DNA from 3 places in the Paenibacillus sp. FSL R7-0210 genome. Region 1 is predicted to be linked to each of the others. Evidence: riboswitches for the same ligand, from Rfam matches in the RefSeq annotation. Region 1 holds a riboswitch; each other region holds the start of a gene.

What was found. Region 1 has a riboswitch for cyclic di-AMP ahead of MKY64_RS10265 (hypothetical protein). Riboswitches for the same ligand answer to the same signal wherever they lie in the genome.
Positions count from the first base shown of each region.
Region 2: it holds a riboswitch for cyclic di-AMP, as region 1 does, so the genes downstream of both, MKY64_RS26895 (C40 family peptidase) here and MKY64_RS10265 (hypothetical protein) in region 1, are expected to answer to the same signal.
Region 3: it holds a riboswitch for cyclic di-AMP, as region 1 does, so the genes downstream of both, MKY64_RS09610 (APC family permease) here and MKY64_RS10265 (hypothetical protein) in region 1, are expected to answer to the same signal.

Region 1 covers NZ_JBBPAR010000001.1:2,337,499-2,344,954, reverse strand. Annotated here, with positions in the region: gene MKY64_RS10285 (response regulator) at 1-302, shown strand, start outside; gene MKY64_RS10280 (FAD-dependent oxidoreductase) at 344-1,693, shown strand; gene MKY64_RS10275 (suppressor of fused domain protein) at 1,785-2,528, opposite strand; partial or broken gene MKY64_RS10270 (3'-5' exonuclease) at 2,712-2,846, shown strand; gene MKY64_RS10265 (hypothetical protein) at 2,866-3,333, opposite strand; cyclic di-AMP (ydaO/yuaA leader) riboswitch at 3,539-3,702, opposite strand; gene MKY64_RS10260 (arsinothricin resistance N-acetyltransferase ArsN1 family A) at 4,049-4,546, opposite strand; partial or broken gene arsM (arsenite methyltransferase) at 4,565-5,155, opposite strand; gene MKY64_RS10250 (MarR family winged helix-turn-helix transcriptional regulator) at 5,198-5,647, opposite strand; gene MKY64_RS10245 (ArsR/SmtB family transcription factor) at 5,782-6,108, shown strand; gene MKY64_RS10240 (arsenic transporter) at 6,219-7,456, shown strand, end outside.
Region 2 covers NZ_JBBPAR010000001.1:6,363,350-6,370,805, forward strand. Annotated here, with positions in the region: gene MKY64_RS26880 (M1 family aminopeptidase) at 1-948, shown strand, start outside; gene MKY64_RS26885 (hypothetical protein) at 958-1,791, shown strand; cyclic di-AMP (ydaO/yuaA leader) riboswitch at 2,003-2,141, shown strand; gene MKY64_RS26890 (C40 family peptidase) at 2,199-2,627, shown strand; cyclic di-AMP (ydaO/yuaA leader) riboswitch at 3,016-3,158, shown strand; gene MKY64_RS26895 (C40 family peptidase) at 3,163-3,654, shown strand; gene MKY64_RS26900 (GNAT family N-acetyltransferase) at 3,901-4,386, shown strand; gene MKY64_RS26905 (c-type cytochrome) at 4,514-4,870, shown strand; gene MKY64_RS26910 (4a-hydroxytetrahydrobiopterin dehydratase) at 5,002-5,277, opposite strand; gene MKY64_RS26915 (hypothetical protein) at 5,489-5,782, opposite strand; gene motA (flagellar motor stator protein MotA) at 5,986-6,786, shown strand; gene motB (flagellar motor protein MotB) at 6,770-7,456, shown strand, end outside.
Region 3 covers NZ_JBBPAR010000001.1:2,203,307-2,210,762, reverse strand. Annotated here, with positions in the region: gene MKY64_RS09625 (FecCD family ABC transporter permease) at 1-142, opposite strand, end outside; gene MKY64_RS09620 (FecCD family ABC transporter permease) at 139-1,200, opposite strand; gene MKY64_RS09615 (ABC transporter substrate-binding protein) at 1,353-2,390, opposite strand; gene MKY64_RS09610 (APC family permease) at 2,563-4,380, opposite strand; cyclic di-AMP (ydaO/yuaA leader) riboswitch at 4,509-4,668, opposite strand; gene MKY64_RS09605 (disulfide oxidoreductase) at 4,895-5,329, opposite strand; gene MKY64_RS09600 (DsbA family protein) at 5,326-6,090, opposite strand; gene MKY64_RS09595 (sensor histidine kinase) at 6,184-7,456, opposite strand, start outside.

The DNA of each region.
Region 1 (7,456 bases):
AAATGCTGGGGAAAGAAGAACTGACCTTGCACACGCTGGCCGAAAGATTATATGTCAATCCCTCTTACCTTAGCCGGCTCTTTAAGCGGGAGGAAGGGAAATCCATTTCGGAATATCTCCTGAAGCGGAGTATGGAGCATGCCAAAGAGCTCTTATACAGCGGCGTTAAGGTGTATGATGCAGCAGAAGCGGCAGGATATCGTGATGTCAGCTATTTTGCCAGAGTGTTTCGTAAATATTGGGGTGTAGCCCCAAGTGAATTAAAGAAACAAGAGCGTTCAGACTCACCGCGGTTGATGTAAGTTAAAACTACAATGGAAGAAAACAGGTGGAGGTGGTCAGAATGACCGATATGGCACTAACCGTTAAAATACCCGAGCGTGATATTCCTGTCTACACGGAGGTGGATGTTGTCGTTGCCGGAGGAGGACCGTCAGGAGTAGCCGCAGCGCTCGCAGCGGCAAGAAACGGGGCATCCGTATTGCTGATAGAGCAAAGAGGATACCTGGGCGGCATGGCGACGGTCTCTCAGGTTCCTGCATTTTGCCCGTATACCGATCAGATCAAGCCGGTAATCCGTGGGATTGGGCTGGAAATTCTGCTTGCTATGAAAAGCAGGATGGAGGAGACGTTTCAGGAAGCATGGAAGGATCGCCTGGATTGGGTGCCGATTGATGCGGAAATTTTAAAACGCGTATTGGACGAAAAGATGATGGAGGCTGGCGTTAAAGTGCTGTATCATACCTTCGTCAGTCAAGTTCTTCAACAGGACGGCATCATTGAAGCGGCGATCATTAATAACAAGACCGGAACCCAGGCTGTGAAGGGGAAGATATACATTGATGCAACCAGCGATGCGGATCTCACCTATCTTGCGGGCGGGCAGCTCGCCAAAGGTGGAGATGACGGAGAGCTGCAGCCGGGGACAATGTGCTTCGTCCTGAATAACCTGGACAGGAACAAATTTCTCTCAAGTGCGGAGACGCACGGCCACGATCTGAAACATGCGATCAACAAGGCGAAACACGAAGGGCGATTGCGCGTCGCGAGAGATTGGGCCGGTATTTCCTGGCTGAACAATCATACGGCAGGCTTCAATTTCGGCCATGTATTCGGGATTGATGGTTCAAATACGGATGATCTGACCCGCGGAGCAATCGAAGGCCGCGCGCTTGTTGAACACATTACCGGTTGGCTGCGGGAAGCGATTCCCGGATTCGAGAACGCTTTCCTGACGTTGACGGGCGAACAGATCGGCATTCGGGAAACCCGGCGGATCATCGGCGATTATATCATCACTGCCGACGATTTTCTGGCGTGCCGTTCGTTCCCTGACGATATTGCCCGCAATGCCTACTTTATTGATATTCATATGGCAAAGCCTACGAGCGGCATGACGATGATACGTCTATCGCCGGGAGAGTCCCACGGCATTCCTTATCGCGCCTTGCTTCCGGCCGGTATTCAGAACGTAATCGTAGCCGGCAGAGCGATATCAACCGATAGAGCGGCCCAAGGCTCCACCCGGGTCATGCCCAATTGCTTTGCCATGGGCGAAGCCTCCGGTACGGCTGCGGCAATTCTGACTGAGAAAGGCTCACGGGAAACGCGCAGTATCGACATCGCGGACCTGCAGCGCAGACTTGTCCGCAAAGGCGCATGGTTAGGGGAGCAGATCAATGAGCGGTTCTAGGAAATAAGAAATAAAAAGGCTGAGCCCAAAGTCATATCCTTGACTTAGGCTCAGCCTTTTCAAGCTGTTTCAAACTTGTTCATCCGGGCAGTTATTTACAAGCGTTGCGTCTATTCGGATTCAGAACGAGGAAATCCTCTGGAAGCTCGAACAGCTTGGCGACCAGTTCATCCATACCGGACTCCAGCTTGAACTCCATTTCCTCCCGGTACAGCGGAACCAGGAAATAAACCTGAACCTGATTGCCGTCTTTCGTATGGACGGTGCTAACCTCTTCCGGCAGAGCATACAGGATCACGCCGGATAGCTCCGTATTAGCCGCATAAGGCTCGTAATCCTCCGTGTTGGGGATCGTATGGCCGTATCCAAGCCATGTCTGATACATATGCGGGAATCGGGCAAGCATCTTCATCAGCCGGATCGGCCAGTAGTTCTCCTCCGCCTCGAAATCCTCCTGCGTAAGCGGCCAGTCCGCCGGCAAAAACATCATCAGCTCCGCGCGTTCTAGATGCTTATACTCTTCACGGATCTCCTGCGGGAGCGTCAGCGGCAGATCGCTCATCCCATTGGTGTACAGCACCCGGTATGGCTCATCAGGTGTAGCTTCCATAATGTTCACATCAATATGTACGATGTCTGAAATCAGTTCGTGGAACACGCCGGTTTCCCGGTTTGGAAAGACCCGATTGAAATGTTCGTTTAAATCTTCCATGTACAAAATATTGGCGGGAGGCGTAACCTGCTGCTCATCCGAAGCGTCATAACCATAAATGGTGGTACCGTCTTCTGATTTGCCCATTTCCTTGCCGCCAAACAGTTTTTTGAAAAAGTTCATGTCTTTGCGCTCCTCTGTGTGGGTTTATATTAAAGTGCGAAATGAAGTATTTGAAACCTCACTTGGAAGTATAACAAAAGACATAGCCCCGGAGCGATGGGTCTATCGATTCGAATTTCAAAAGGAGCAGATATGAACTATATCATTTTTGATCTGGAAGTCACCTGTTGGGAAAATGACCGCAAGCGGGGCGTAGGCATGGAGAGAGCCTTGTCTATGCTTGAATTGCCGCTTGAAGGTACTCACCATAGAGGTATCGACGATGCCAAGAACATTGCAAAAATATTCGTTAAGATTTTTGACCAATTGAAGTTTTGATAATTTAAATTGATCATGTCTATAGCAGTGAATAATAGGATACCGATTCTGCAAATAAAATGGTTGGATTCAGACGACTCTTCACCGTATTAATTGAATGGATTCTTTGCTCTGTCCTTTGATGGCGATACCGCTCCGATCCGGCTCCTACCTTCATTCGGATTTGGTCATTTTGAATGAACATACTATCGAGTGCAGTCTTGATCATGTTAAGTTGATTGGGAGCCCATTCTTGTCCGTGCATCCGGACGTATTCTGTGGCTTCTTCTGCAGTACAATGACATATCTCTTTCAGAAAAGAGCCCCATTTGATTAAATCCACCGCATTGTCACCCGCACAAAGAATGCAATTCCCATAGCTGATCTGTCCTCCGAAGGTTAACTTCAACACCCCATACCAGCATCCGTAAGGCTCTGAAATATGCATGAAGGAAGGGCGGCAGCTAAATGCGAACAACTCGATTCGTGACAGTCTGGCGTTAATCATGAATAATGCCTCCTAGGTTGTCTATAGATTTCATATAACGCTGCAGATTATGGGTCTGCTCAGCTGTGGCTACATAGGCTGTCAGTTCAGTTTCATTCTCACATACAGCAGCATGCTCAAGCCAAACGGAATATTTGGTTTTCTGTACGATGGATAAGTGTAATGGAAAGGTTTTGCGGGATCGCAGCAAAAAAGCATGGTTAATGCAGGCTCTCTCCAGTGCTTACGAGGTTAGCTGACGGATTCGGACGGTGAGAGTCGTCCTACCAGTGAAGAGTTCAATCTTCTTTGGATTCACCCCATTTCGGCTGGTCACAGCCATTTGGTTCCCCCGCTTCCCGCCTGACGGGAATTCAGCATTTGTTAAAAGGAATCTTACGCTGAGCATCACTGTTTGTAAAATGCTGAAAGTTCTCTAGGAGACTAAATAAGACTCTATAGGATATAAAAATGAAGAAAATCCCTTGTAATCTAGCATTCATCCCCGATTTTCTGAAGTTATCGCGTATTTATTAACTTTTTAATGCAACCTAAATGGGGCTAAATGAATCTTAATGATTCTTTAATCATGATATTAAGATCAGATATAATGTTTAAGATCCTCCTGTTTACAGGCCCGATATGCGGAGCCTCCATGAAAGTGAGATTGTAGGAATAGATCAAAAGGAGAAGTTCCTCCGTTTGCGGATGGAACTTCTCCTTTTGATCTTCATTTTTATAGCAGCTTCTCCATAATCATCACATCAATAAACGCTCCGTCCATCACTCCTTGCTTCTCAAATACACCAACCTGCCGGTAGCCCATCTTTCGATACAATCCTTGACCACTCTCATTAAACGGAAAGGTAAAGAGAACAATTTTATAAAAACTATTTTCCTTTGCTACCTTGTGTAAGGACTCCAGGAGGGAGCTGCCTACACCTTGCCCACGAAAGCTTCGATCAATATATACAGAAAGGTCAGCGACGCCGTTATACGCGCAACGGTGAGAATATGGGTTCAGTGAGGCCCAGCCCACGACTTCACCTTCGCGTTCAGCAATCAAAACGCTAAAACGGCCTTGGTGATCGTTGAACCATGATTCCATATATGAGAAGTCTTTCATCTCTGTTTCAAGTGTAGCGATCCGGTCCTCGATCCCCTGATTGTAGATACGAAGAATGCTTTCAATATCCTCAGGTGTGGCCTGACGGACAGTTAATGTACTGATCATATCAACATCCCCTTAAGATTACTTTCTCGCTTTAATTACAGCAGAGACGATGTATTGGTCAACATTCGCACCTGGAACCCAATCTTTAATGAATGTTTTAGATTCGTCCTTTGGCTCAATGCTGATATCAGTAAAGCCGCATTCCTGAAGCATGATCTCCAAATCGGCAATGGAAGAGGCGCCAGAGATACAACCCGAATATAATTCATCCAGGTCATTTTTGATCTCAGGAGGAAGCTCAGCTGTAGTTACGATATCTGATATGGCAAGACGACCTGCAGGCTGAAGAACACGATAAGCCTCACGGAATACTTGCTGTTTGTCTGGGGAGAGATTAATCACGCAGTTGGAAATAATGACGTTGATCGAATTGTCAGCGACGGGAAGATGCTCTATTTCGCCCAATCTGAATTCGGTGTTACTGAACTTTCCTTTAAGGGCATTATCTCTTGCTCGACTGATCATCTCAGGTGTCATATCCACACCTATAACATGGCCTTCATTACCTACCTGCCGGGAAGCCAGAAAACAATCAAATCCGCCGCCACTCCCAAGGTCCAAAACATGTTCACCCGCCTGCAGTTCAGCAATAGCCTGTGGATTACCGCAGCTGAAATAATTTGCAATATACAAGTAAAAGAGAAGAGAAGGTCACCCTTTTACGGGTGCGCAGCAATTGCTGAGTTTTCCCATAGATTCGTTGAAAAGCTTAATGGACCGTAGTAATGTTTCTACTTCAAACTCACTCATGTGTGAGAAGGCCTCGTTCAGGTATTCATTCATTTGTTGATCAATAGTTGCAGCTACCATTTTACCTTCAGGAGTGAGTGACAGGTTATAAATTCTTCGATCTGCGGGATCAGATGTCTTTTTAACCAAATTCATTTTCACCAGAGATTGAACTTGTCTGCTGAAGGTTGTAATATCTGTGCCAAGTGTTTCGGCGACTTGTTGCATGGAAGGATTGTGACTCCGATCGATCTCATATAACAGATGACTTTGGGTAGCGGAAAGATTACATCCTCCTACGCTACAGCAATCCTTATTGAGTAATCCTAAACGCCGACTCATGATTTGGAGTAGTTCTCTTGGAGTTTCCATTGTTTTCACCTCTTGAACTAGTTATACTGCATTTAGTTGCAAAGTGCAAATATAAATTGTGCTTAGTTGATAATTGATGATAAAGGTTTTAGAATATAAGTATTGTCTTATATACAGAGAGGGGAGATTCAAAATTGGATACATTAAATGATCTTGCAGAAGATTTAAAGCTCCTTGGAGATAAAACACGACTCACAATTCTAATTCTTTTAAAAGAGCGAGAGTGGTGTGTATGTGAATTCGTGGATCTCTTTGACATTTCTCAGCCAGCCGTTAGTCAGCATCTACGTAAATTAAAAAGCAGCGGATTGGTAAAGGAACAGAAAAGGGGGCAGTGGGTCTATTATTCTTTAAATAAAGTAGATAAACCCCATGTTAAGGCCATCCTAAATCTTACCCCGAATGCAAGTGACCTTTTATTGCATTTGAATAAACCGTCTAATGCTGTTTGCTGCGAATGACAGTTTTCTATTGAATATATAAGTGTATAATTATATAATGATGCCTGAGATTAAACTTAACTCTTTGAAGGGAGTGCTCGGATGGGTGGAGTTAGACATAAACTGGGGGAATACCATTGGTAGCTCTGGCAAGTCTGATATTTATAGTCACTTTGATTTTTGTCATTTGGCAGCCTAAAAATCTGTCCATTGGATGGTCTGCCTGCGGCGGAGCGTTACTCGCTTTAATTGCCGGTGTCGTCAGCTTGAATGATGTTCTGGATGTTACGCTGATTGTGTGGAATGCCACACTGGCCTTTGTAGCAATCATCTTGATCTCGTTAATCCTCGATAAAATTGGATTCTTCGAATGGGCTGCTTTACATATGGCCAAAGCTGCTAGCGGGAATGGAATGCGGATGTTTATCTATGTCATCATTCTTGGTGCTGTAGTCGCGGCATTCTTTGCTAATGACGGAGCAGCGCTCATTCTAACACCGATTGTGCTGGCTATGGTCCGTGCGCTGAATTTTGATGAGAAAAAGGTTTTTCCGTTCATCATTGCCAGCGGGTTTATAGCAGATACTACCTCATTGCCCCTAGTTGTAAGCAATCTGGTGAACATCGTATCAGCCGACTTTTTCGGGCTAACCTTTATGGAATACGCCGGACGGATGTTAATGCCTACCCTATTTTCCTTAGGGGCAAGCATCAGTGTGCTCTATCTCTTTTTCCGTAAAAGTATTCCAAGAAACTTCGATAGCTCCCAGCTAAAAAAACCTGAAGCGGCTATTAAAGACAAGCAGATGTTTAAGTTATCCTGGTTTGTACTTGCGGTTCTGCTTGCGGGATACTTTGTCAGTGAATTTCTGAACATTCCGGTATCTGTAGTGGCGGGTATCATCGCGATCTTTTTCTTGCTCATGGCAAGAAAAAGTCCTGCTGTCCCCACAATAGAAGTGGTGAAGGGGGCACCTTGGGCCATTGTGTTCTTTTCCATCGGCATGTATGTTGTCGTATATGGTCTGAGAAATGCGGGCCTTACGAATGTATTAGCTGATGCCATCCAGGCCGTTGCAGATCATGGGCTGTTCACAGCAACGATGGGGATGGGCTTTATTGCCGCAGTGATTTCCTCCATAATGAATAACATGCCTACCGTAATGATCGATGCACTGGCCATTGATGCCACGAACACTTCCGGACTAATTAAGGAAGCTTTGATTTATTCGAATGTCATCGGTTCTGACCTGGGACCTAAGATTACACCGATTGGTTCACTGGCTACCTTACTGTGGCTGCATGTGCTTTCCACCAAAGGAGTGAAGATATCTTGGGGAACGTATTTCAAAACAGGGATTATTTTGAC
Region 2 (7,456 bases), 4.0 Mb from region 1:
TGGTACGGCCCTTATCCCTACTCTACCTTATCGATTGTTGTCCCGCCGGAGTCCGGCAACGGGGCCGGAGGAATGGAGTATCCGACCCTGATTACCGCCTTCGGCGCCACGGACACTTCACCGGGCACCTCCCTGGAGCGCACGATCATCCATGAGATCGGGCACCAATATTTCTACGGCCTGGTGGCCAGCAATGAATTCGAAGAAGCCTGGCTGGATGAGAGCTTCACCTCTTATGCCGAAGACCGGCTGATGGAACAGGAATACGGTGTGGTCTCAAGCCTCCCGCTGCAGTCCAGCCTGGTCTCCTCTTCACAGCCGCTTAAGCTGGAGACCTGGAAATACACCGGTGATGACGCCTACACGCGCAATGTATACATCCGGGGCAAGCTGGTGCTGAAGGATATCGAACGCATCGCCGGGACCAAGAATATGGATGCCATCCTCGCCGCCTATGCCCGCAAATACCGCTTCCAGCATCCGTCCACCGCCGACTTCCAGAAGGTTGTGGAGAAAGTGACCAAGCAATCCTGGCAGACGTATTTTGAGCGGTATGTCTATAGCGGGGGTGCACCCGACTTCGCAGTTGACGATATCAGGCTCACCGTCAGACAGGACAACAGTGACGGCGGTGGGAGCCGCTACAGCGCTGTGGTTGATGTAAGTAATAAGGGCAGCCTGTACCCCGATGTTCCCGTGAAATTCACCTTCGCAGACGGGTACACGGTGCAGCAATACTGGAATGGCGAGGGTAAGGCTACTTCCTTTGAGTTAGCGTATAAAGCGCCGCTGGTCTCCGCAGAGATCGATCCGGGGCATTCCATTCTGCTGGAGAGCAGGCATCTTAATAATTTCAGAATGGCGGAGCTTGAGCCGCGTACACTCTCCCGCTGGACGCTTAGTGCATCAACTCTGCTTGAAACCCTGCTCGGAACTCTTGTCTGGTGAGGTGAAGGAATGGTGAAAAGTTCAATTGCCCGCGGTTGGATCAGCATGAAAGAGCAATTCTATATATTGATTCTGCTATTTATCTACCGGCTGTTCTGGGGATATTTCCTGTACAAATTCATTAAAAGCGCGGTTGTCCCCGTCCTGCTCCGCTACCCGGATGCGAATGCCGGCGGCAGCGGAATAGGCAGGCTGCTGTATTATATCGAGGGGCAGACCGCGCTGCGCACCGACCCCGCCGTCCAGCACTGGCTGTGGCTGCTGCTTGCGCTGACAGTGCTAAGGCTGCTGGTGACTCCCTTTATCCGTGCAGGGCTGCTGCACGAGCTTCACCAGGAGCGCGACGGAGCGCGGGGACTGTTCTTTTTTCCCGGAATGAGAAAATATGGGCTGCCGGTGCTGGTGTTCAGCCTCATCGAATGGGCGCTAACCCTCCTGCCGCTCTCTTGGCTGCTTCCGCGTATGTACCGTCATCTGCTCAGCGGTGTTCTCGATGTCCAGCTTCTGCTGAAGCTGGTGCCTTATGTGCTGGGCTGGCTGCTCTATCTCTTCCTTGTCCGCAAGCTTCTGCTCTATATGCAATTCGGCTATACCGCCGGTACCGGCATGTTCTCCTCACTGCTGATCTGCCTGAAGATGCTGCTGCCTTCGATCGGTATATCCATCGTTCTGGGGGCGGGAAGCCTGGCCGTAATTCTGCTCTGCAGCGCCTCTGCTCTGTTCTATCCCGGATTGCCGGCCCTTATGCTCCGCCAGGCAGCTCCGCTGCCCTCCACGCTGTTCGATATGTGGGGAATCGCTGCCCAGTACCACCTTTGGTCCAGTAAATCATTTCCACAATAATAAGCTGCTGAAGCGGCATACTAAAGAGAGTCACAGCCCCTTATCAGGGAGCAGGACTCTTTTTTGCTTGAACGGAGGACAAAAGCATTTGCAAAAGGGGAAATCCTCTGATACAATGATGGCTGTACCAGTAGTAACAAAGTTGTAATCTTTCAAGCAAAATATTCCGTAACTCTTGCAATTTAAGCAATACCGATAAGTCACTGTTCTGGTGCATAAAACGCCGAATTCCCTGCACCGGGAAGTGGGGGAACCATATTTTGGGTGAATTGATCTCGCTTTAGAGGGGTCATAGGGGAACCTTCTACCGAATCCTTAAGCTAACCTCGCAGGCCCTGGAAGGAGTACATCTTTTGATTAGTCAGAATTTCAAGAAAAAATGCACCGCAGCAGCGCTGGGTCTTGTGATGGTATTCACACTCGGAGCGGGCAGTGCCTTCGCAGATTCTAAGATGGATACTGTGATTTCAAAAACCATTGGAACGTCGTATAAAACCGGGGGCACAACCACCAGCGGCTTCGACTGTTCCGGATTTACCAAGTATGTGTTCAAGAATGTCGGGCTTACCTTGCCCCGTACCTCCAAAGCACAGTTCAAAGTTGGAACAAGTGTATCCAAGAGCAATCTGCGTTCCGGTGATCTCGTGTTCTTCAACACCCTGGGTAACGGAGTGTCCCATGTCGGTATTTATGTTGGAAACGGGAAGTTCGCACAGTCCTCAAGTTCACGTGGTGTAACCATCAGTTCGATGAGCCAGTCCTACTGGGCCAACCGCTACGTTGGCGCCAAACGAGTAATGAGCACAACAGCCTACCAAGCTGTCGCTTACGATTGAACCCTTGAAGCATACCCCGAATATTTCAGCCTCTAACAACTAAATGTAACTTATACGAGCCCGGGATGATTATTGCCGTAATCATTTCCGGGTTTTTCCTTTTCCTTATTCTACCTTTTACACTGAATTCGCAGCCTTGAAACAGCATTTTCTTGCAAAAACAAAGAAATAATCATATAAATTAACCCCTGCGCATAGATATGAGTCTTTGGAAAGGGCTATAACTCTAAAAAACAGCAAAAAAGATGCATTAATATGTTATAAGTGATTGCCAAGCGCCTTAGTCTTTGTTACAATTATCGCAGTGAGTTTTTAGTAACATTTTTGTAATTATTGAATCGATTTTAACAAAGGTTTTGTCATGTATTGAATGAACCGCTAATCCTAATCAACAGTCGTGCCGAGTTCCCTAATGAATTAGGGAAACGGGGGAACCACTTTGGGTGAATTGACCTCCTATTCTAAGAGGGGTCATAGGGGACCTTCAACCGAACCCTTAAGCTAACCTCGTAGGCATTGGAAGGGGTATTTACTTTTGAAGAAGAAGCTAGCAGCCGCAGTACTAAGCTTGTCCATTATCTTCACCATCGGAGCAGGAAGCGCTTTCGCGGATTCCAAAATGGATAAAGTGATCGACAAAGCCATCGGAACCAAATACGTGTCCGGCGGTACATCAACTAACGGGTTTGATTGCTCCGGATTTACAATGTATGTTTTTGATAAGATCGGCATTAACCTGCCCCATCAATCCGGCTCCCAGTATCAGATGGGCTCTGCCGTGTCCCGTGACGAGATGAGACCGGGCGATCTTGTATTCTTCAATACAAGCGGTAAGGGCATATCCCATGTAGGTATTTATGTTGGTGACGGCGAATTCGCCCATGCCTCTTCCTCACGTGGTGTAACCATCAGTTCGCTGAGTGACAGCTATTACGTCAACCGCTACGTTGGCGCCAAGCGAATCATGAGTACAGATGCCTACAAGACTGTAGCTTCGGATTCCCAAGACAACGATGATGTACAATAATCCTTTGTAACCTAACGCTCTTTTCCGAGATTTTTGCCGAAATCTTGGGGAAGGGCTTTTTTTGTCTATAAAATTACTTACCCCTCTCTATATTTGTAAAACACTGATTCTGCGCTTTCGGAAAATATATTTTGCCGTTTGTCAAGTTTCTGCATTTCCGTAAGGAAATTGCGTCGAAACTGGCTGTTTTTGTATATAATTAATAGAAGAAATGAATCTATGTCCCTTGGAAGGAGGCCTCCCCCAATGATTAGCTCCCCGCTAACCTTTTACGTGGTGCCTATGGAGCCGCAGCATGCCGCTGAGATCTGTGAGTGGAGCTACAAGCCGCCGTATAATATTTACGGCTGGATGTCCTGGGAGCAGATGCAGGCGCTGGGCGTGGAGTTCGGAGACCCGCAGCTGCGAAGTGAGCAATATGTATCGGTTGTGAATGGAGAGGGGGATCTGTGCGGCTTCGCCCAGCTCTTTCCGATGGAGGGGGTAGTCCGGCTTGGTGTCGGAATGCGGCCCGAGCTGTGCGGCCATGGAATGGGACATCTGTTCATGAAGGCTATTGTGCAGGCAGCACGGTCGCGTTACCCGGAATGTGAGATCGACCTGGAGGTGCTGACCTGGAACCAGCGCGCCATCCGCGCCTACCAGAAATGCGGGTTCACCATAACGGATACCTATGAACGCCGCACTCCGACCGGTAATAAGCCTTTTTATTGCATGGTCTATGAGGAATAGCACCGGAGACAAGAGAGTTTTGCAAAAAATGGATCATTTGTGTTCATTTTTTTGACACACATACTATGATAACGCTTCACCATCCGCTATAATGGAGACAGCAGCTTACATGGAGGGACGGATGCAGATGCAGAAATGGATCATGAGCGGTTTGTTTTTTGCCGCCTGTGCCTTTGCAGTAATCTTAATGTTTACCCTACCCGGTAAATCCGAGGTGGCGGAGCAGAACAAGCCGACCATGCCGGAGGTTGTGCTGGACGCTGCGGGCGCAGAAGCCACAGTGAAGGCCAATTGTATCTCCTGCCACGGAGACCAGCTTCAGGGCGGGGCGGGACCCAGCCTGCAGCAGGAAGGCGCTTCGCATGACGCAGCTCAGATCTTCAGCATAGTCACCAAGGGCCGCGGACAGATGCCTCCCTTCAAAGACAGGCTGGCCCCTGAAGAGATTGCGAATGTAGCCCTATGGCTGGCCGAGAAGAAATAATCCGCAACCTGTACTCACACCATGCTCCTCATTCTAAATGTATAATGCCCGTGACGAGGATAACGAACGATCCTTGCACGGGCATTTCTATTAATTAGATATTCCTGTTGTCTCCATAGGGGCCTTGTCCTCTAGCGGGTCTTCTCGAATGCCTCATTAAATTCATGCGCCTGGCGGAGATCAAGCTTCTCCACATCTGCAGCCAGCCGCAGAACAACCGTCTTGTAATCAATGGTGATATGCGGGTGATGGTCAAAGGCCTCCGAAATTGTCGCTACCTCATCCACAAAGGCAATTCCCTTCATATATTCACTGAACATATATTTGCGCACCAGCCTATCCCTCTCCAGCTTCCAGCCCTCAAGCTTGCCGATCTGCTCCTGCAGTTGTTCCTCAGTTAATTGCAATTCGTTTCCTCCCTTGCTAAGTTAACGGTTCCTTCAGCCTGCTCTTCTCCTTCAAATAAAACATCCCTCAGCTTCTGAAAGTCCAAGGGATGTGCCAGGCCAAAGATTTTTGATTAAATGTATTCTGACATCCCGGCAATTAGTACTCCACTTCCAATTTTAACATGGCCGGATGCCCGGGACAAACCCGCTGCCGCATTTTTCCCCTGCTTTATACAAGAACGACCGAAGCCAGATCCTCATCGCCCAGCAGAATATTAATGCGGTGTGTTTCTTTATCGTACATCACAACTCCGCTGCCCACCTGAATGACCGGCTCGTTGCCCAGCGCGTAGAACAGGTCTTCCGCAAGCGCCTCCCAGACCTCCTGCCTCGATTCCTCCGGCAGATTCGTCCACTCTTCAGGCTCCATTTCAAAAAAAATGTACCCGTCTGTAATCCGTCCAACGGCTCCTGTCAGTTCAACCAGAATTTCACCGTAATCCCTGCCATGCTTAACTCCCACATCAATCACTCCGTTTTCTTCGCTGATGAATAATAACCTACCTTATCTATTATAGCCGAAAAAATCACTTCACAAAAAAGGGAATGATGTCGATAAAGAAGAATATACGTGATTTGGTTACGAACAGAGTGTTCTCCCGCGGTTCAAGGACGAATTACGCGGTTAGTCGATCACTTCTTAATTCTCATGGACGAGGTGCATAAATGGAAATCTCAACAATTCTAGGCCTGGTGTTTGGTCTGATCGCAGTAATCTGGGGGATGATACTCAAGCATGCTCCACTTGCAAGCTTGAACAACCCCGCTGCCTATGTCATTATTTTTCTTGGCACGGCTGCCTCCATCTTCATGGCCTTTCCGATGTCGGAAGTCAAGAATTTCCCTAAGCTGTTGAAGATCCTGTTTACGAAGAAAAAGATGGTCGGTAAGCCCGAACTGATTACCATGTTCATGGAATGGGCATCCATTACCCGCCGCGAAGGGCTGCTGGCTCTGGAGTCCAATGTCGATGAAATTGAAGATAACTTCCTCCGAAACGGCATGCGGATGATTATTGACGGCAATGATCAGGAGTTCGTCCGTGATGTATTAATGGAAGATATTCATGCCACTGAAGACAGACATAAAGCCGGAGCCTTGATCTTCTCCCAGGCCGGGATGTATGCCCCTACACTAGGGGTACTCGGGGCTGTTATCGGGCTGATTGCCGCCTTGGGTGATATGAGTAATATGGACGTCCTGGCCCACGCGATTGCCGGTGCCTTCATTGCAACCCTGCTCGGGATATTCACCGGTTATGTCATGTGGCACCCTATGGCCAACAAGCTGAAGCGGATATCCAAGCGCGAGATTGAAGTCCGCCTGATGATGGTGGAGGGTCTGCTCTCCATCCAGTCCGGGGTGTCTACCATAGCTATTAACCAGAAGCTGTCCGTCTTCCTGACTCCGTCCGAGCGTGCCAAGCTGAGCGAGAAGGAGGGGGCTTCCAGTGAGCAAAAAGACTAGGCATGAGGAACATGAAGAGCATGCCGATGAATCCTGGCTGCTTCCCTATTCCGATCTGATGACCTTGCTGGTTGCTCTGTTCCTTGTTATGTACGCCATGAGCGCTACGGACGCCGTGAAGTTCCAGCAAATGGCTGAAGCCTTCAATTCAGCGCTCAGCGGCGGCGGCGGCGTCCTGGAGTACCGGTCGGATTCTCCGACCAGCACCCAGCTGGACCAGGGCAAGCAGGATAAAATGAACAATGTGATTGCAAAGAATACCGGCACCTCCGATCTGTCCAAGCTCCGTGCCAAGGAGCAGGAGGATCTGGAGAAGCTGAAGAAGCAGTTCGACCAGTACATCAAGAACAACGGAATGACCGATTTGCTTAGCACCAAGCTGAATCAGTCCCAGCTGATGATCACGATTAGCGACAATGCCCTCTTCGCTTCGGGACAGGCTGTAGTGAAAGATGAATCCCGCCAGTTGGCCAAGTCGATCTCAACGATGCTGCAGCAATTCCCTGATTATGAAGTATTGGTGCAGGGGCATACCGATAATGTTCCGATCTCCAACAGCACGTACTCCTCGAACTGGGATCTTAGTGTAGATCGTGCCCTTGAGTTCATGAAGATTCTGCTGCTGAATCCCAACCTGGACCCGACGAAGTTCAGCCCGACCGGCTCTGGC
Region 3 (7,456 bases), 130 kb from region 1:
CTTCGAGCGGTGACAGACGCATTAAGCCGGTATTCATACTGACCAGAAACAGAATGACGATAAGCACAGCAAGCAGTGTCAGAATACCAGCCTCTCTGGAACGGCGCGGCTTGGCCGGGGGGAATGAGGTGGAACGGTTCATTTCAGCTCCCCCTTGCGTTTGCTGGCCAGATAGATGAAGAACGGTACGCCGAATACTGCAATTAAGGCACCTATTGGTGTTTCGTATGGCGCATTAATCATCCTGGCCGCAATATCGGCCACCAGGACCAGAATGCTTCCAAGGACTGCGGAGCAGGGAATAATCCAGCGGTAGTCAACCCCAACGAGGTAACGCGTAATATGCGGAATCATTAATCCGACAAAAGCGATCGGCCCCACCGTGGAGACTGCCGCTCCGGCGAGGATGACGACAATAATCATCCCTGCAGTCTGTACCAGACCGGTGCGCTGTCCGAGACCTGCTGCAACATCCCTGCCCAGGCTCAGTAGCGTAATCGAACGCGACAACATCAGCGCACCGATTAGGGCCGCCGCGACCCAAGGAGATATTACCTGCAGCTGCTTCCAGCTCGCTCCTCCAATCCCCCCGGCCATCCAAAAGGCGATATCCTGGGAGAGGCTGAACAGGATAGCAATGCCCTGGCTGACCGCCAGCAGCATGGCGCTTACTGCCGCACCGGCGAGGGTCAGCCGAAGCGGGGTCAGTCCGCTATGGGAGAGCGATCCGATCCCGAATACCAGCAGTGAGGCTACAGCCGCTCCAAGGAAGCAGTACAGCATGATGTACGCGAAGGATAGTGTTGGCGCGAAGGCAAAAGCCAGGGCCAGTCCAACGCCCGCACCTGCATTAAGACCAATCAGTCCGGAATCCGCCAGCGGGTTGCGGGTCATCCCCTGCATAATCGCACCGGCAACGGCAAAACATGCGCCGACCAGCGCTCCTGCGGCAGCCCGGGGAATCCGCAGCTCCCGGATGACCTGATGCTGGGGCAGCTCCGGATTGAACCGGAACACCGCCTCCCATACGGTAGCCAGCCGGATATCCGCCGCACCAACCGATACGGATACCATCAGGCCGAAGACAATCGCTGCTATTCCCAGCACCAGAATAACAGCAGCGGCAAGCGGCCGCGACCGGACAGATGTGTTCCCTTCAACAGAAGGAGCTTGTAGAGCAGAATCTGTGGATGAAGCCATATGCCGTCTCCTTATCAGGATTATTAGGGAAATATAGATGATTATGATTCTCATTATCGCAAAGATATGAATATTGTTCAACTTAAAAAAGAGGCAGGCTTCTATATCCTAAGGATATAAAAGCCTGCACAATTCTCCGGCTGGTAAAGAACCTATTTTACAAAACTGCTCAGAATATCATCGATGGTCTTGGTATTGGCTATAGGGCCGCTGTACAGCCAGCTGGTATCTTTGCCGAATTCATGAACATTCCCTGCCTTAACGGCCGGAATTCCCTTCCAGACTGCACCTTCTGTAATCTCAGCTCCGCTTGCCTTGTCACTATTCACCAGAATGATATGCTCTGCAGTCAGCTCAGATAATTTCTCCAGTGAAATCGGGTTCCACGGTGCTCTGGATTCTGCAGGAATGTCGGTCACGAGATTCGGGAGCTTCACTCCAAGATCGCCATACAATACCGCACCGCTGCTGCGGGTCTCATCTACAATGAAGAAATTCTTGGACACCAGCCACAGAACCGCTACTGAATCATCGCCAATTGCCGCTGAGACAGCCGCTTTGGCTGAAGCCGCTTTCTGGTCATAGTCTGCAATAGCCTTCTCCGCTTCCGGTGTCTTATTGAGCAGCTCACCGATCTTGAGCAAGGCTGCGCGCCAGTCACTGCTGACCTCATCGCCGAGTACATAGGTTGGTGCAATCTTATTCAGCTGGTCATAAAGACCGTTCTGAACCGAGCCCTCCGACTGGACGATGTGAAAATCCGGCGTGAAGCTGGTGACGGCTTCAAGCGGCAGGTCATAGCTGATCGGCGGAACGTCCTTAAGCTCAGCGGCCAGGTAAGCCTGAGTACCATTCTTCGTAGACCACTGGGCAACCGGAGTCACGCCGAGTGCTACCAGATAATCCTCCAGATAAGAAGCAATTACACGCTGCGGATTAGCGGGAACGGTCACCTTATGTCCCATTGCATCCGTTACGGTCTTCTCCACAGCGGGTGCAGCAGTTGCTGCAGGTACCGCAGTGGCCTCCGCAGTCGCTTCTGCGGTTGCCGCAGGTGCGGTGCCTGCTCCACCGTTACTGCCTGCGTTGCTATTATCATTTCCGCAAGCGGACAGCAGCAGTGTTGTAGTCATAAGTCCGGCCACCGCCAGCTTCCCGCTTCTTGATCCTTGCAGGTTGAACGAAAACATTGAATACCCCTCCTGTATGTTACCCTCATGATTGGCAAAAGCTCTGTTACCTTCATCTTGTCTATACTGATGATATTGATTCTCATTCTCTATGTCAACCAATAACTTATAATAACGTAAAAACGGCCGTCTCCGCATTAAGCAGAAACAGCCATCTTCCTAATCTTCTATATTATTTATGCAGATGGAAAGGTACAGTCGCGATTACAATGTCCTTCTGATTCATCAGATATGAACGGATGAACAAGCTGGTCTGATTATGCAGCACCGCCTGCCACCAGTGCTTGGTCACGAATTGCGGAATCAGGACGGTAATATGATCCGTTGAAGAGGTCTTCCACTCTACTGTATCGATGAACTTCACCAGCGGGCGGATAATGCTGCGGTAGCGGGAGCGCAGGACGATCAGGCGTACGCCGGGGTTCCACTCCTCCCACTTCTGCTCCATCTTGTGAATCTCTTCTTCATCGAAGCCTACATATACAGCGACCACATTATCTGTCAATGACTTCGCATAGCTGATCGAATGCAGTACAGCACGAGTCACACCGGCGACCGGAACGACTACGGTGCTTCCTTTGATACAAGGCTTATCGGTAGCCGGGCAGATCCGCAGCTGATCGGCAATATTCATATAATGGCGGTGAATCCGGTGGAACACGATGATAACAGCCGGCAGGAAGATGAAGGCCATCCACACGCTGGAGAATTTAGTGATTATGAAAATCAGGGTGATCGTTAATGTAGTGAGCATCCCCACCGTATTGACGGCGAACTTGCTCTGCCAGCCTTTCGGCTTCGTTCTGTACCATTGGACCATCATGCCCAGCTGCGACAGCGTGAACGGAATGAATACCCCTACTGCATATAATGGAATGAGTCCTTCCGTATTCCCGTGAAACGCCGCCACCAGCACAGCCGACATAACACCGAGGAAAATAATACCGTTGGAGAAGCCCAGCCGGTCGCCGCGCACCATGAAGGCATGGGGCAGATATTTGTCTTTGGCGAACATGAACGCCAGCAGCGGGAAGGCCGAGTACGCCGTATTGGCTGCCAGGAACAGGATAACCGCCGTAATCCCCTGAATGAAGAAGTACAGTCCGCCGCGGCCGAAGGTAGATTCGGTAATCTGTGAGACCACGGTGGCCTTCTCATCAGGCATGATACCGTACCAGTAAGCGAGCAGCGTAATACCTGTGAACATTACCCCGAGAATGAGGCCCATGAGCATCAGCGTTTTGGCTGCATTTTTCTCCGCGGGCGCTTTGAAGTTAGGAATGGCATTGGAGACCGCTTCTACCCCGGTCAGAGCCGAACAGCCGGAGCTGAAGGCCTTCAGCAGCAGAAACATACTCACGTTCGATACGGCCGAGCCAATCTCAGGAACATGGGCATGGGCGCCGCCGGTCATATATTTGAAGACCCCCGAGATGATGAGCACGAAGATGGAAACCACGAACAGATAGACCGGGATAGCGATGAAGGAGGCCGATTCGGTCACTCCCCGCAGGTTAACAATCGTTAAGAGCACGATAACAGATACCGCTATCAGAACACTATGATTATGCAGACTTGGAAAAGCTGAAGTGATTGCATCCGTCCCCGCCGACGCACTTACCGCCACCGTCAGAATGTAATCCACCAGCAGAGAGCCGCCGGCCAGTAAGCCGGTATGCACCCCTAGATTGCTTTTGGCGACAATATACGCGCCCCCGCCTTGGGGATAAGCGAAGATCGTCTGCCGGTAGGACAGAATCAGAATAGCCAGCAGGCCCAATACGGCTAATGCAATTGGCAAGGAGTACCAGATAGCGGTGAACCCGGCGGCCACCAGTACAATCAGAATTTGTTCTGTTCCGTAGGCTACAGACGAGAGCGCATCAGAAGACAGGACAGCCAGTGCTTTCACCTTGGATAACTTTTCATGATCGAGTTCGTTCGACTTCATCGGACGCCCGATCAATAGTCGTTTTACCTTGCTTACCATTGTAGTAACAGTTCCTCTCTTGGTTAAGTTGAAACGGGTTTCCCTGCGCTGTTTTCATAAGTGGATTTCATAAATGCAGGCACCAAAATAAGCATACGGAAATGATCCGCATGCCTTAGTGTGCATGGTCATTATCCCACTAGTGGCTTACGAGGTTAGCTGGCGGATTCGGACTGTGGTAGCCCTACGGTTACAGGTCAAGTAGCCTGCTCCGATTCACCCCTTTTGGCCTTGGCCAAAGTGTGGTTCCCCCGTTTTTCCTTCCGGAAAATTCAGCGCATATTCAACTTCTCACAAGGACTAATATTAAGCTACAACACGTCTTCCGTAAAGCGTGGAAACAAATGAAAAAAGAATGAAAAGCACTCAAAACAACCAAATTCATCATCCGGTATGTCTTGATCTTTCATTCTCTTTCATTATCCCTTTACCACGTGATTTTACAGGGTTTTTGCATATTATTTTTTACTAAAATTAAGGGTATTCTCTTCTCTTCCTTCTGCCCGTCAGCTTCTTACTCCGCAGGCTCCTCTTTGCGTCCTGTCCAGAGCAGAATGGAGATTAAGGCAAAGGCTATAAGTGCAAGCAGAGGGATCGTTATAAATCCGAACCAGTTCAGATAATCCTTGTTGCACGGTACGCCGATGGTACAGGGAAGCACCTTGCTGAGCGCCGGAATTTTCTGCTCCGCATAATGATATATGGAGATGCTGCCGCCAATCAGACTAAGGGGAAGCACGTATGGAATGATCCGCTTGTCCCCCCGGTAGGTGGCGATCCCCAGCAGGAACAGCTGCGGATACATGAAGATCCGCTGGAACCAGCACAGCTTACAGGGCTCGTAATTTAGGACCTCACTGAGATACAGGCTTCCTGCTACAGCCACCACACAGACGAACCAGGCCAAGTAGAGACAGTTACGCCGGCAGAAGGCAGAGAAGGCGGTCATTGGGCGGTCCCTGCTCCCGCTGCTGCTGTTGCTGCCTGAATCTGGGCGTCAATCGCCTCCATATTGAAAGGCTCCTTCACCTTGATGCCGTTCACGTACAAGGAAGGCGTATTCGTTACGCCCGTATCGGTGCCAAGCTGAATATCCCGCTCCAGCTCGCTTACGTAGGTACGCTCGTCAATGTCCTTGCGCAGCAGGTCGTAATCCACCGGCAGCTCCAGCTGCTTGGCGAGACTCACCAGGAAGTCAGGTGTAGCCCATTCCTTCTCTTCATTCCCCTGATTGGCATAGATCGCATCGAAATACTTCCAGAACGCTTCCTGGTTCTGATGATAGACCGATAGCGCTGCCAGGGAGGCCGTTCTGGAATCCGTACCGAGGAAGGCCAGATTCACGAAATAGAAGGCTGCTTTATTCTGATCGACATAGCCCTGAACGATCTGCGGCTTGATCACACCGGTGAACTGGGCGCAAGCCGGACATTTGAAATCGCCGAATTCCACAATTTTGACCGGAGCATCCTCCTTGCCAAGCCGCATCATTTCGCTGTAATTGAAGGCAACCGGCTTACTGTCTGTACCGGCAGGCGAAGAGTCCTTCGATGCCAGCATAAATAAGCCTACAAAAATAATAATGACGATGGCCACCGTACTCACGATCAGAATTCTCGTTTTCTGCTTCTGCTGCTCCTGCTCTGCCCTGCGCTTCTCCTGCTTGCTCATCTGGGGAGCCGTGACATTGTTCTTTTTTGTTTTGCTCAAAGAGAGTTCCTTTCCGTCCTCAGGACTATCGTGATAAAAGAATAGTTACTTTCAAATTATATAATGTTAACTCTCTTGTTGGCAATCGCTGTCTTATACGGCTTCATTCTCCTCCGCTGACTCCCCCTCCCCTGTATCCTTGCCGAAAAATACCTCCGGGGAATGCTCCTGCGACTGCAGCTTAATTCTGAAGAAGAATTGTGTGCCGCCCCCTTCTGCCGGTTCTGCCCAGATCTCTCCTTGCATCAGGTCTACAAGCTTCTTGCAGATCGCAAGGCCCAGACCCGTGCCGGGGTACTTACGGGTATGCGACCCGTCCACCTGCGAGAAGGACTGGAAGAGCAGCTGCAGCTTATCCGGTGAGATGCCAATGCCGGTGTCGCGCACCATGAATTGCAGCGCCTGAGCGGTCTCCCTGACGCCATAGGACTCCACCTTAACCGTTACCGTGCCGGATGGCGTGAATTTCACCGCATTGCCGATCAGGTTGATGAGAATCTGGCGGATACGCGCAGCATCCCCGGTGAACTTGTCAGGAAGCCCCTCCTCGATCAGAAGCTCCAGAGATAACGGCTTGTCTTGTGTGCTCACCATGAACAGGTCCATACAGCCCTGGAGCAGCGCCTTCAGCCCGAAAGAATCCTTGTTCAGCGAGAGGGCATCCGCCTCCAGCCGGGAGATGTCGAGAATATCGCTCATCACATGCAGCAGAGCATGGCTGCTTGTACTCTGAAGCCGCAGGAGCTCCAGATGCTCAGGATTGCTGATCTCCTCGGACAGCAGCTGGTTGACGCCGATAATGCCGTTCAGCGGCGTGCGGATTTCATGGCTCATGGTGGCGAGGAACTCGCTTTTCATCGTCACCGCACTCTCCGCGGTATCCCTGGCCTCCAGCAGCTCATACTGATACTTCATCAGGGCAGTCACATCCTCGGCCACAATATAGACCCACTGCTCCGTATGATGCAGCAAAGGAAAGACGGTGACACTACAGATCAGCTGCTCCCCGCCTTTGCTCCGTACCTTCAGCTCCAGCTTGGAGGACTGCCCCCGTGAAGCGCGCGTTATGGCATCCCGTACGGCAGCTTCATCCCGTTCGCTGTATAGTATCGCCTTATAATTCCCCAGTTCTTCGCTGCTATATCCGGTAATGTCCCGCAGAGCAGGATTAGCACTGATTATCTTCTTACGGGCAGGATCAATGCAGATTACCATATCAGGGTTATGCTCGAACAGCGCAGTATACCGCTGCTCATTGAAGGCGGCTGACTGGAGTACCCGCTGCCGGTCCCTGTACAACAGAGCAAGGACGATCGACACAATGAACAGGAAGGAGCCGCAGAGGATCATTCCCAGTATCGAATCC